2 regions of the Amycolatopsis echigonensis genome follow, and region 2 is predicted to be linked to the other one. Evidence: riboswitches for the same ligand, from Rfam matches in the RefSeq annotation. Region 2 holds a riboswitch; the other holds the start of a gene.
What was found. A riboswitch is a leader RNA that binds a small molecule or an ion and turns the genes downstream of it on or off. The one in region 2 is predicted to bind S-adenosylmethionine.
Positions count from the first base shown of each region.

Region 1: linked by a shared signal. The riboswitch ahead of ATK30_RS24765 (methionine ABC transporter ATP-binding protein) and the one ahead of thrC (threonine synthase) in region 2 are both predicted to bind S-adenosylmethionine.

Region 1 covers NZ_PJMY01000003.1:4,136,725-4,141,852, forward strand. The annotation lists gene ATK30_RS24755 (resuscitation-promoting factor) at 1-413, shown strand, start outside; gene rsmA (16S rRNA (adenine(1518)-N(6)/adenine(1519)-N(6))-dimethyltransferase RsmA) at 512-1,354, shown strand; SAM riboswitch class I at 2,010-2,100, shown strand; gene ATK30_RS24765 (methionine ABC transporter ATP-binding protein) at 2,316-3,329, shown strand; gene ATK30_RS24770 (hypothetical protein) at 3,436-3,912, opposite strand; gene ATK30_RS24775 (4-(cytidine 5'-diphospho)-2-C-methyl-D-erythritol kinase) at 4,034-5,002, shown strand; gene ATK30_RS24780 (ABC-F family ATP-binding cassette domain-containing protein) at 5,041-5,128, shown strand, end outside.
Region 2 covers NZ_PJMY01000002.1:368,229-373,356, forward strand. The annotation lists gene ATK30_RS03345 (ComEC/Rec2 family competence protein) at 1-1,249, shown strand, start outside; gene thrC (threonine synthase) at 1,274-2,539, opposite strand; SAM riboswitch class I at 2,553-2,686, opposite strand; gene holA (DNA polymerase III subunit delta) at 2,818-3,789, shown strand; gene rpsT (30S ribosomal protein S20) at 4,006-4,266, opposite strand; gene ATK30_RS03365 (DMT family transporter) at 4,682-5,128, shown strand, end outside.

The DNA.
Region 1 (5,128 bases), on a different contig from region 2:
GCGTCGAGGACCCGGGCACGCCGGGCAAGAAGCTGGTGACCTACAAGGTCACCAAGCGCAACGGCGAAGAGATCTCTCGCGAGCAGGTCTCGGAGAAGACCCTGGTCGAGGCCAAGGCCAAGATCATCAAGGTCGGCACCAAGCAGCCGCCGCAGCCGGCGATCGGCGACGGGTCCGCGTGGGACCGCATCGCGCAGTGCGAGTCGGGCGGCAACTGGGCCATCAACTCCGGCAACGGCTACTACGGCGGCCTCCAGTTCGACAAGCAGACCTGGGACGCCTACGGCGGCGACCAGTACGCGTCCCTGCCGAACCAGGCGAGCCGGGAGCAGCAGATCGCGGTGGCCGAGAAGGTCCGCGACGCTCGTGGCGGCAGCTACAGCGCCTGGCCGGTCTGCGGCCAGCGCGCCTGACCGAATTTTCCGCCGGTGGTCGTGGGCTTCGTGCCCGCGGCCACCGGCTTTTTCGTGCCGCGAGCAGGGTCGCGGGCGGCGCTGGGTAGGCTCGTCCGGTGGTGGAACTGCTGGGACCCGCCGAAATCCGCGGGCTGGCCGACGAACTCGACGTCCGGCCCACGAAGAAGCTCGGGCAGAACTTCGTGCACGACCCCAACACGGTCCGCCGCATCGTCGAACTCGGCGGCGCGCGGCCGGGGGACGTCGTCCTGGAGGTCGGGCCCGGGCTCGGCTCGCTGACGTTGGGGCTGCTCGCCGCGGGCGCTCAGGTCATCGCTGTGGAGATCGACCCGGTACTCGCCGCCCGCCTGCCGCGCACCGTGGCCGAGCGCGCGCCGGAGGCAGCGGACCGGCTGACCGTCGTCGGAGCTGACGCGCTGCGGGTGCGGGCCGCCGATCTGCCTGCGGAGCCGGTGTCGATCGTGGCGAACCTCCCGTACAACGTCGCGGTGCCGGTGGTGCTGCACCTGCTGGCCGAACTGCCGTCGCTGCGCGGCGGGCTCGTGATGGTCCAGACCGAGGTCGCCGACCGGATGGCTGCCGGACCGGGCAGCCGCACCTATGGCGTGCCGAGCGTGAAGCTCGCTTGGTACGGCCCGGCGCGCAAGGTCGCCGCGGTGCCGCGTGCGGTGTTCTGGCCGGTGCCGAACGTCGATTCCGCGCTGGTGTCGTTCACCCGGACTGACCCGGTGTCCGGCGTGGATCGCGCGCGGCTGTTCGCTGTGGTCGACGCGGCGTTCTCTCAGCGGCGCAAGACATTGCGGGCGGCTTTGGCCGGGTGGGCCGGTTCCGCCGAGCGGGCTGGCGAGCTGCTCGCGCAGGCGGGGATCGATCCGAAGACGCGCGGGGAGCAGCTGGACGTGCACGCGTTCGCCCGGATCGCGGCTGCCGGAAACTGAGCAGGAACCCCTGCCGCGACGACGACGCTGGGTTCCCCAGTACCGTCGCTGGTCCGCCTTCTCCCTCGCGCTCCTTCGCAGGCGTGGCGAGCACCTCCCCCATCGCGGTACACCTTCGCCAGTCGAGCTCGTTTTCGCTGTTCAACGGCGGGAGCGCGGCGGGTATTCCGCGATCGGGAGCTGGGTTTGCGTCATCGCTGATCGTGGGCGATTCGGGGCCGCGCCACTACTCTCGGTCATGGCGTGAGCGCGGTGGAAGCTGTGACGAGCGGCTCGTCCGGCCCGCGGCATTCGGGGGAGTCCGCGTGCTCCCCGCTCCCGATTGTTCCGCGGCGCGACCGGAGGTGCTTCGCTCCGGTGACCTATCTCGACCCGGCCGTGGACCCGCCGAGCCGAGCGCCGAGGCCTGGGAGCGAAGCGCCCTTGACAACGAAAAAAGTCTTGTTCCATAAAGATCCTTGATCGTCCACAGTGGAACGAACTAGTTCGCGAACGCCAGTCGTCACGAGCGTTTCGCAGGTCGAGGCACTGTTCGGCGACCGAGGTTCCGGGTTTCGCGCTACAGGACGGGTGTCCCGGCATGCGGGCACCACCAGACGTGTGATCTGCACCAACGCGCTTGCGTTCAGCCAATGGGATCGGCTTTACTCGAAAGCGTCCATCCCGAGCGACTGAGAGACCTGGCTCGCCGAAGTCGCAGCAACCACCCTCCGCAGGGCAGGTGCTACCGCCAGGACCGATGGAGGCTGTTTTCGATGAAGAGGGTCACCCGCCCGCTCCTGCTGACCCGCCGGCGCGTAGTCGACGAAGGTCGCCGCTCGGTATGTGCGTGTCGACGCTCCATGGTCATCGCCTGATCGTTTTTTCCGCACTTTCTTGCGCCGTCCACTGTGGACGGTAATTCGATGACGCCTGGCGCGCCCGGAAACGGCGCCGCGCCTCGTTTGCCTGGAGCCCTTTCGTGATCACTGTCGAAAACGTGTCCAAGTCCTTTCCCTTCCACGGAAACCGGGTCGCCGCGCTGCGCGACGTGAGCGTTGACGTGCAAGCCGGCTCGCTGTTCGGGGTCGTGGGTCCGTCCGGTTCCGGCAAGTCGACCCTCGCCCGCTGCATCGCGCTGCAGGAGCGTCCCGACCGCGGCGTCGTGCGGCTCGACGGCCTCAATACCGCGACGCTCGACGGCAAGCGGCTGCGGGAGATCCGCCGCCAGCTGGGGGTCGTCGGGACCAAGCCGGAGCTGATCGCCGAGCGCACCATCGCCGGCAACATCGCCAGCCCGCTGGAGCAGCTGGGCGTCGACGGCCCGCAGCGGCGCAGCCGGGTCGGCTCGCTGCTCGACCTGGTCGGCCTCACCGCCCGCGCCGCACAGAAGCCGGAAGAACTCACCGACGGCCAGCTTCGCCGGGTCGCGGTCGCGAAGGCGCTCGCGGCCGGACCGGCCGTGCTGCTCGCCGACGACCCGACCGCCGGGGTCGCCGCCGAGGAGGCCGGCGCGGTGCTCGCCGTGCTCGACCGGGCACGGGCCGAGCTGGGCGTGACGGTCGTCGTCACCACGCCGGACGCGGACGTCGTCCGCCGGGTCTGCGACGACGTCGCGGTGCTCGACAACGGCGCGATCGTCGAGCGCGGCACGGTGCTTGACCTGATCTCGACGCCGGACAGCTGGACCGCGCAGGCGGTGCTGCCGTCGATCGAGACGTCGCGCGCCCAATCCGCGAAGTACGACCGCTCGGTCGACGTCGTCCTGATCGGTTTCGCGTCGGTGGGCGCGTTGCTGCCCGAGGCGGCCAGCCGCTTCGACGTGGAACTCGCCACCATCGGCGGCGGTCTCACCCGCATCGGGGACACCCCGATCGCCCGCTTCCGTCTCGGTGTCCGCGGCGAGCGGGCCGACGCCGCGCTGTCCTGGATCTCCGACCGGGGCGCGCACGTGAGCCAGCCGGTTCGCGGACCGCAGAGCGTGGTCGCTGCCTGATTTCCCTTTCGCCGAACCGTTTTTCGAGGGCCGCTCCAACCAGTTGGGGCGGCCCTCGCCGTATCCGCGGGACGCGCCGCCCCAGAAATTGGGTCACCCGGCCGGACTATTGGGACAACCGTCCTGAAGTCTGTCCATTGTGGTCGTTGCGGCGGAGGATCTCCGCGAGCTCCGGATCCGCGTGCGCCTCGGCGGTCTGCTTCCACGTGGCCACGAGGGTGGCGAACGGTGCCGGGTTGCCGAGCGATTCGGCTCGCTCCAGGGTTTCGGCCAGTTCGCCGGCGAACGTCCGCACCTCGTCCGCCGACAGGTACCGCGCCCACGGGAACGCGGCGGGCAGCGCCTCGGCGGCGAGCGCGGCCGTCTCGTTGCTGCGGCGCATCAGCTCCACGAGGAGCGTGACGGTCGCCGAAAACCCGGCCGCTGCCTGCTCGGCGCGGTCGGCGGTGACCAGGACCAGATCGGGTTTGTCCTTCTCCCGTCGGCGAATCCGGACCGAACGGCTCGGCGAACCTTCGAGCTGTTCGACGACCCGGCGGGGGTGCAGGGACAGCTCGGACAGGTTGACCTCCGGAGCGCGCATAGTTCCAAAGTAGTTCCAAACTAGTCCGCCTGACCACTCCCGGACGACGACTGGGGGAACTTCTGCGCCGACGTTTTCTCCTGGCGGGACCTGGCGCGGCGCAGCCACGTAGGCTGGACGGGTGCTCGCCGTCGTTCCTCCACCAGTCACCGTCCGGGTCCCGGCCAAGGTCAACCTGCACCTGGCCGTCGGCGACCTGCGGGCGGACGGGTTCCACGAGCTGGTCACCGTCTTCCAGGCGCTTTCGCTCACCGACGAGGTGACCGTCGCGGCCGCCGACGAGCCCGGGCTCGAGGTGTACGGCGAGGGGGAGCGCACGGTGCCCACCGACGGCGCCAATCTCGCCTGGCGCGCGGCTCGCGAACTGGCCTCCTACGCCGGACGGCCGGACGCGGACGAGCCGAAGGTGCGAATCGTGCTGCGCAAGGGCATTCCGGTCGCCGGCGGCATGGCGGGCGGGAGCGCGGACGCGGCGGCGGCGCTGGTCGGGCTCTCGTCGCTGTGGAAGCTCGACGTCACGCGCGACGAGCTGGCCACCGTCGCCGGACGGCTGGGCAGCGACGTGCCCTTTGCGCTGTACGGCGGCACTGCGCTCGGCACCGGCCGGGGTGAGCAGCTCGTGCCGGTGCTCGCGCGGCACACGTTCCATTGGGTGCTGGCCTTCGACGAGGAAGGTCTGTCCACGCCCAAAGTGTTCGGTGAACTCGACCGGCTGCGCGCCGACGGCAAACCGCCGCGGATCGGATCGCACACGCCGGTCGTGGAGGCGCTCGCGTCGGGTGATCCTCGCCAACTCGCCCTGTTGCTCGGCAATGACTTGCAGGCGGCCGCGGTGTCGCTGCGGCCCGGCCTGCGCCGCACGCTGCGCGCTGGGGTGAACGCGGGCGCGCTGGCCGGATGCGTGTCCGGCTCCGGGCCGACCTGCGCGTTCCTGTGCTCCGACGCGGAGACCGCGGTCGAGGTGGCCGCTGAGCTGTCCGGCGCGGGAGTCTGCCGCACGGTGCGGGTCGCGCACGGCCCGGTGCCCGGGGCCCGGGTGGTCGGCGGCGACGACGCGCCGCGCAACGCGCCGCCGCGCGTGCACGCCTGAAAAGCTTGAATCAACAGTCCACAGTGGAAAGGATCCGGATGGCCAACCTGGTCAACCTGGAATCGGTGAGCAAGTCCTACGGCGTGAAGCCGTTGCTGGACAACGTTTCCCTCGGCATCGCCGAGG
Region 2 (5,128 bases):
AGTTCCTCCCGGTTACGCCGAAGGCCTCGCCGTGCCGCTGGCCGCGTTCGTCGTCACCGCGCCAGTCATCGCCGGGATGGCGGGAACGGTCAGCATCGTCTCAGTTGTCACCAATGTCCTCGCGGCACCGGTGGTCGCGCCGGTGACCGTGCTGGGAGTGCTGGCAACCGTCGTCGGGCCATGGTGGCCAGGTGCGGGGCATCTGCTGATCCAGGTGGCAGATCCGGAGGCCCGGTGGCTGATCACCGTCGCCCGGCACGGCGCGAGAGCGCCTGGCGCGGCGCTCTCCTGGCCGGGTGGCTGGTGGGGCGGACTATGCGCGGCTGTCCTGCTGGTCGTAATCGTCGTGGCGGCGCGGTTTCGCCGGCTCCGGCTGCTGGTGGCGATCGGATTGGTCGTTATGCTGCTGACGGTCGTGCCGGCCAAAGTCCTGGCTCCTGGCTGGCCGCCGGACGGCTGGGCGATGGTGGAATGCGATGTCGGACAAGGAGATGCGGTCGTCCTGGCTACCGCCGAACCCGGACGGGCCGTGGTCGTCGACACCGGGCCGGAGCCGGGGCCGGTCGACGAATGCCTGCGGAGGCTGGGCGTCGATCGGGTGCCGTTGCTCGTGCTGAGTCACCTGCACGCGGACCACATCGGCGGCCTTGCCTCGGTATTCGACGGCCGGGCAGTCGGCGCGATCGCGGTCGGTCCAGGACGTGCTCCGGCATGGGCGTGGCAGTCGGTGTCCGGCGAAGCGCGGCGTCGAGGCGTGCCGCTAGCGCAATTGAGCGAGGGGCAACGGCTGGAGTGGCCGGGGCTGTCGCTGGAGGTGCTCGGTCCGCGTTACGCCACCACTCGCGCACCCGCTCTGCAGGACGGCACGATGATCAACAACAGTTCCGTGGTCCTGCGCGCCGAAACCTCGGCTGGCCGGGTTTTGCTGACCGGGGACGTCGAACTGGCCGCGCAGGCGGATCTTCTCGCCGAGGGTGTGGACCTGCGGGCTGACGTCTTGAAGGTGCCGCATCACGGTTCGCGGTATTCGCTGCCGCAGTTCCTCGCGGCGGTGCGGCCGCGTACGGCGTTGATCAGTGTCGGCGCGGGCAACGGATACGGACATCCGAGCAAGTCCACAGTGGACGTTCTCGGCACGATGGGAGTGCTGGTCACCCGCACCGACGTGGACGGGGACACCGCCGTCCTGCCTGGAGGAAGCGGATCGGCGGTCGCGCGCCGGGGCGAGCCGCGGGGTCCGCCGCGGTAGTGCGGCGGACCCCGGGCCGGTGCGTCAGTAGCCGAGCGCCTTGGCGACGGCTTCGGCGGACGGCGGCACGGTGGCCTTCGGGCCGACGTGGTTCTCGACCGCGTCGAGGGTCTTGAGGCCGTCGCCGGTGATGAGGAGGACGGTTTCGGCGTCCGGGTCGAGCTTGCCGGTTTCGACGAGCTTCTTCGCGGTCGCCACGGTGACGCCGCCCGCGGTCTCGGTGAAGATGCCTTCGGTGCGCGCGAGCAGCCGGATGCCTTCGACGACCTCTTCGTCGGTGACGTCCTCGATCGCGCCGCCGGTGCGGTTGACCACGTCGAGCACGTACGGGCCGTCGGCCGGGTTGCCGATCGCGAGCGAGCGGGCGATGGTGTCCGGCTTGACCGGCTGGACCACGTCGTGGCCGTTGCGGTACGCGGTGGAGACCGGCGAGCAGCCGGTGGCCTGTGCGCCGAACACCTTGTACGGGCTGGCGTCCACGAGACCGAGCTGGCCCAGCTCGCGGAAACCCTTGTCCACCTTGGTGAGCTGGGAACCGGAGGCGATCGGCACGACGATCTGCTCGGGGAGGCGCCAGCCGAGCTGCTCGGCGACCTCGAAGGCGAGCGTCTTCGAGCCCTCGGAGTAGTACGGGCGGACGTTGACGTTCACGAACGCCCACTTCGGGTGCTCGGCGGCCAGTTCGGTGGCGAGCCGGTTCACGTCGTCGTAGTTGCCGTCGACGGCGATCAGGTCGCCGTCGTAGACCGCGGTGGTGAGGATCTTCGCGCGCTCGAGGCTCTTCGGGATCAGCACGACCGACCGCCAGCCGGCGCGGGCCGCCGCGGCGGCGGTCGCGTTGGCCAGGTTGCCGGTCGACGGACAAGCGAGGACCTCGAAGCCGAACTCGCGGGCGGCCGCGAGCGCGACGGCGACGACGCGGTCCTTGAACGAGTGCGTCGGGTTCCCGGTGTCGTCCTTGACCCAGACGCTCTTGAGGCCGAGCTCCTTCGCGAGCCGGTCGGCGCGCACGAGCCGGGTACAGCCGGGTTCGGTGTTCGGGATCTCCTCGACGTTCGAGGGGACGGGAAGGAGTCGCTTGTAACGCCAGATGTTGCGCGGGCCCGCCTCGATGTCCTCGCGGCGGACGCGGCCGAAGTCGTAGGCGACCTCGAGGGGCGAGAAGTCTTCGACGGAGACGAATTCCGGAGCGAGCGGCTGCCGGTGCCCTTCTTCCTTCGACACCAGTTCGACGGCCGGACCGAGGTCGATCGTCTTGTTGGCGGAGGTGGCGCTGAGGGCTGCAGTCATCGCGAGGTTCCTTTCCTCATCTGCCCCGCCGAAGCGGGCCGGAATTGGCACCGTGGTCGTCAGCTACCCCGCGATCGCGGGATGACAGGCTGTACGCCGGTTGCCGGGGCTTCGTCGGGCCGTTCCCTCTGCCCCTCTGGATGAGCGGTATTCGGTTGTCGGAGCGCCGCCGGGCGCGTCCTCGGCTACACCGTACGACATCGCGATCAGCTCATGCCATGGAGGCGGCCCACATCACCGGAGCGGGCGGCCCGGCGGCCGGGTGAGAAGATGGCCGGGTGACCACCGCACCCGCGCCGCTGCACCTCGTCACGGGCGAGGAAGAACTGCTCATCGAACGGGCTGTGCGAGCTTCCCTCGACGCGGCCAGGGCCGCGGACCCGACGGCTGACCTCACGCGGATGCGGGTGTCCGATCTCACACCGCCCGTGCTGGCCGAGCTGGTGAGCCCGTCGCTGTTCGCCGAGGGGCGCGTGATCGTTCTGGAGTCGGCGCAGGACATCTCGCAGGAACTGTCCGACGCGGTGCTGGCGTACGCGAAGGCACCGGCCGACGGCATCGTCCTCGTGGTCGTGCACAGCGGCGGCGGGCGGAGCAAAGCCGCCAAGGCGCTCCCGGGCGCGTTGAAAAAGGCGGGCGCGGAAATCACCGAATGCCCGAAGCTCACCAAGCCCGCCGAGCGCGAGTCGTTCGTCCGCAACGAGGTGCGCCGCGCGGGCGGCAAGATCGACGCCGGGGGCCTGATGGCGCTGCTCGACTCGGTCGGCTCGGACCTGCGCGAACTGTCCTCGGCGGCGACGCAGCTGGTCGCCGACACCGGGGGAGTCGTCGACGAGCAGGCAGTCCGCCGCTACCACACCGGACGCGCCGACGTGACCGGCTTCGCGGTCGCGGAGAAAGCCGTCGCGGGCGACCGGGCCGCCGCGATGGAGTCGCTGCAGTGGGCGATGCAGCTGGGCGTCCCGCACGTGCTGGTGGCCGACGCGCTCGCCGACGCGGTCCGCACGATCGCTCGCGTGTCCGCGGCCGGTCGCGGCAACCCGAACCAGATGGCGGGCGAACTGGGCATGCCGCCGTGGAAGATCCGCAAGGCGCAAGGCCAGGCCCGCGGCTGGGGACAGGACGGCCTGGCGACCGCGATGCGCGTCGTGGCGCGGCTGAACGCCGAGGTCAAGGGCGCGGCGGCCGATTCGAACTATGCCCTGCAGCGCGCGGTCCTCGACGTGGTCGCGGCCAAGGGAGACCGCTGACGTCCTAGTCAGGCGACTGCCTCAGCCGAGCGTCGGCCGCTCGAACCGCTGCGTGCCGAATGTCCCGGCGACCGCTGCGCGGGGCGGCTGCGGCCATGACTGGCGCCGAGCCCTGCGTTCAGCCGGTGCCGCCCCGAACGACTGAACCGGCCCACGATCCAGGACACGGAAAAGGCCCGGCAGCCGAAGCCGCCGGGCCTTCCGGAAAGACTGCGCTCAGAGCTGGTTCGCGCGCTTCGCGAGAGCCGACTTCTTGTTCGCGGCCTGGTTGGCGTGGATGACGCCCTTGGTGACGGCCTTGTCGAGCTTGCGAGCGGCGTCGCGCTGCAGTTCGAGGGCCTTGTCCTTGTCACCGGCTTCGGCGGCCTCGCGGAACTTGCGGATCGCGGTCTTCACCGAGGACCGGATCGCCAGGTTGCGCTGCCGCGCCTTCTCGTTCGTCGTGATGCGCTTGACCTGCGACTTGATGTTGGCCATGGAGGCGTTCCTCTTTCACTCGGTGAAGGTCGCTGCCGCGTTCGTGTGGCTCCGGACCAGTCCCGAGGGACTGCCGGGTTTCCTCCCTGACGGAATGCCGCACGGCAACAGTCGAAAATCTTAACAGCCCTGCTCGCGGCGCTGGAGAGGCCCCCGGCGAGGCGTCCGGCGGGGCCCTGGTGCCCGCGATCGCCCGGCATCCCGGCTCCGGCTCGGTTACGGTGGGCTTCGGTAGTGCCTAGGGTTCCGTCGCCTGCCCGTGGTCCCGCACGGCGGGTCGCGCAGACAACGAGGGCGGGCGGGCCTGGTCCGAGCGGCACCTTCGGCGGGACACCGAGCCCCGCCGTTCATCTGACGGGACAAAAGCCTGGAGGACCCGGTCTTCAGCGTGCGCTGAAAACCTGAAAGGGTCCGGATGAACACCACTGCCCTCGCCATGGTCCTCGTCGCCGCGGTCGTGCACGCCGCGTGGAACCTCGCCGCCAAACGGGTTTCCGGCGGCGGTCCGCGGTTCGTCTGGCTGTACTACACGGTTTCGGCGATCGGGATGCTCCCGGTGATCGCGGTCGCGCTGGCCGTCGAACCCGAACGTCCACAGTGGACTTGGCTGCTCGCCGCGCTGGTCACCGCGGTGCTGCACGTGGTCTACGGAATCGTGCTGCAGCGCGGTTACGAGGTCGGCGACCTGTCGATCGTCTACCCGCTGGCCCGCGGCACCGGGCCGCTGGTGTCGGTGCTCGTGGCCGTTCTGGTCCTGGGCGAACGGCCCGGCGTGCTCGGGCTGATCGGCGCCTTCCTGGTCGTCTCGGGCGTCCTGGTGATCAGTCTCGGCGGCAGCACCGGCGATGCGAGGGCCCGTCGC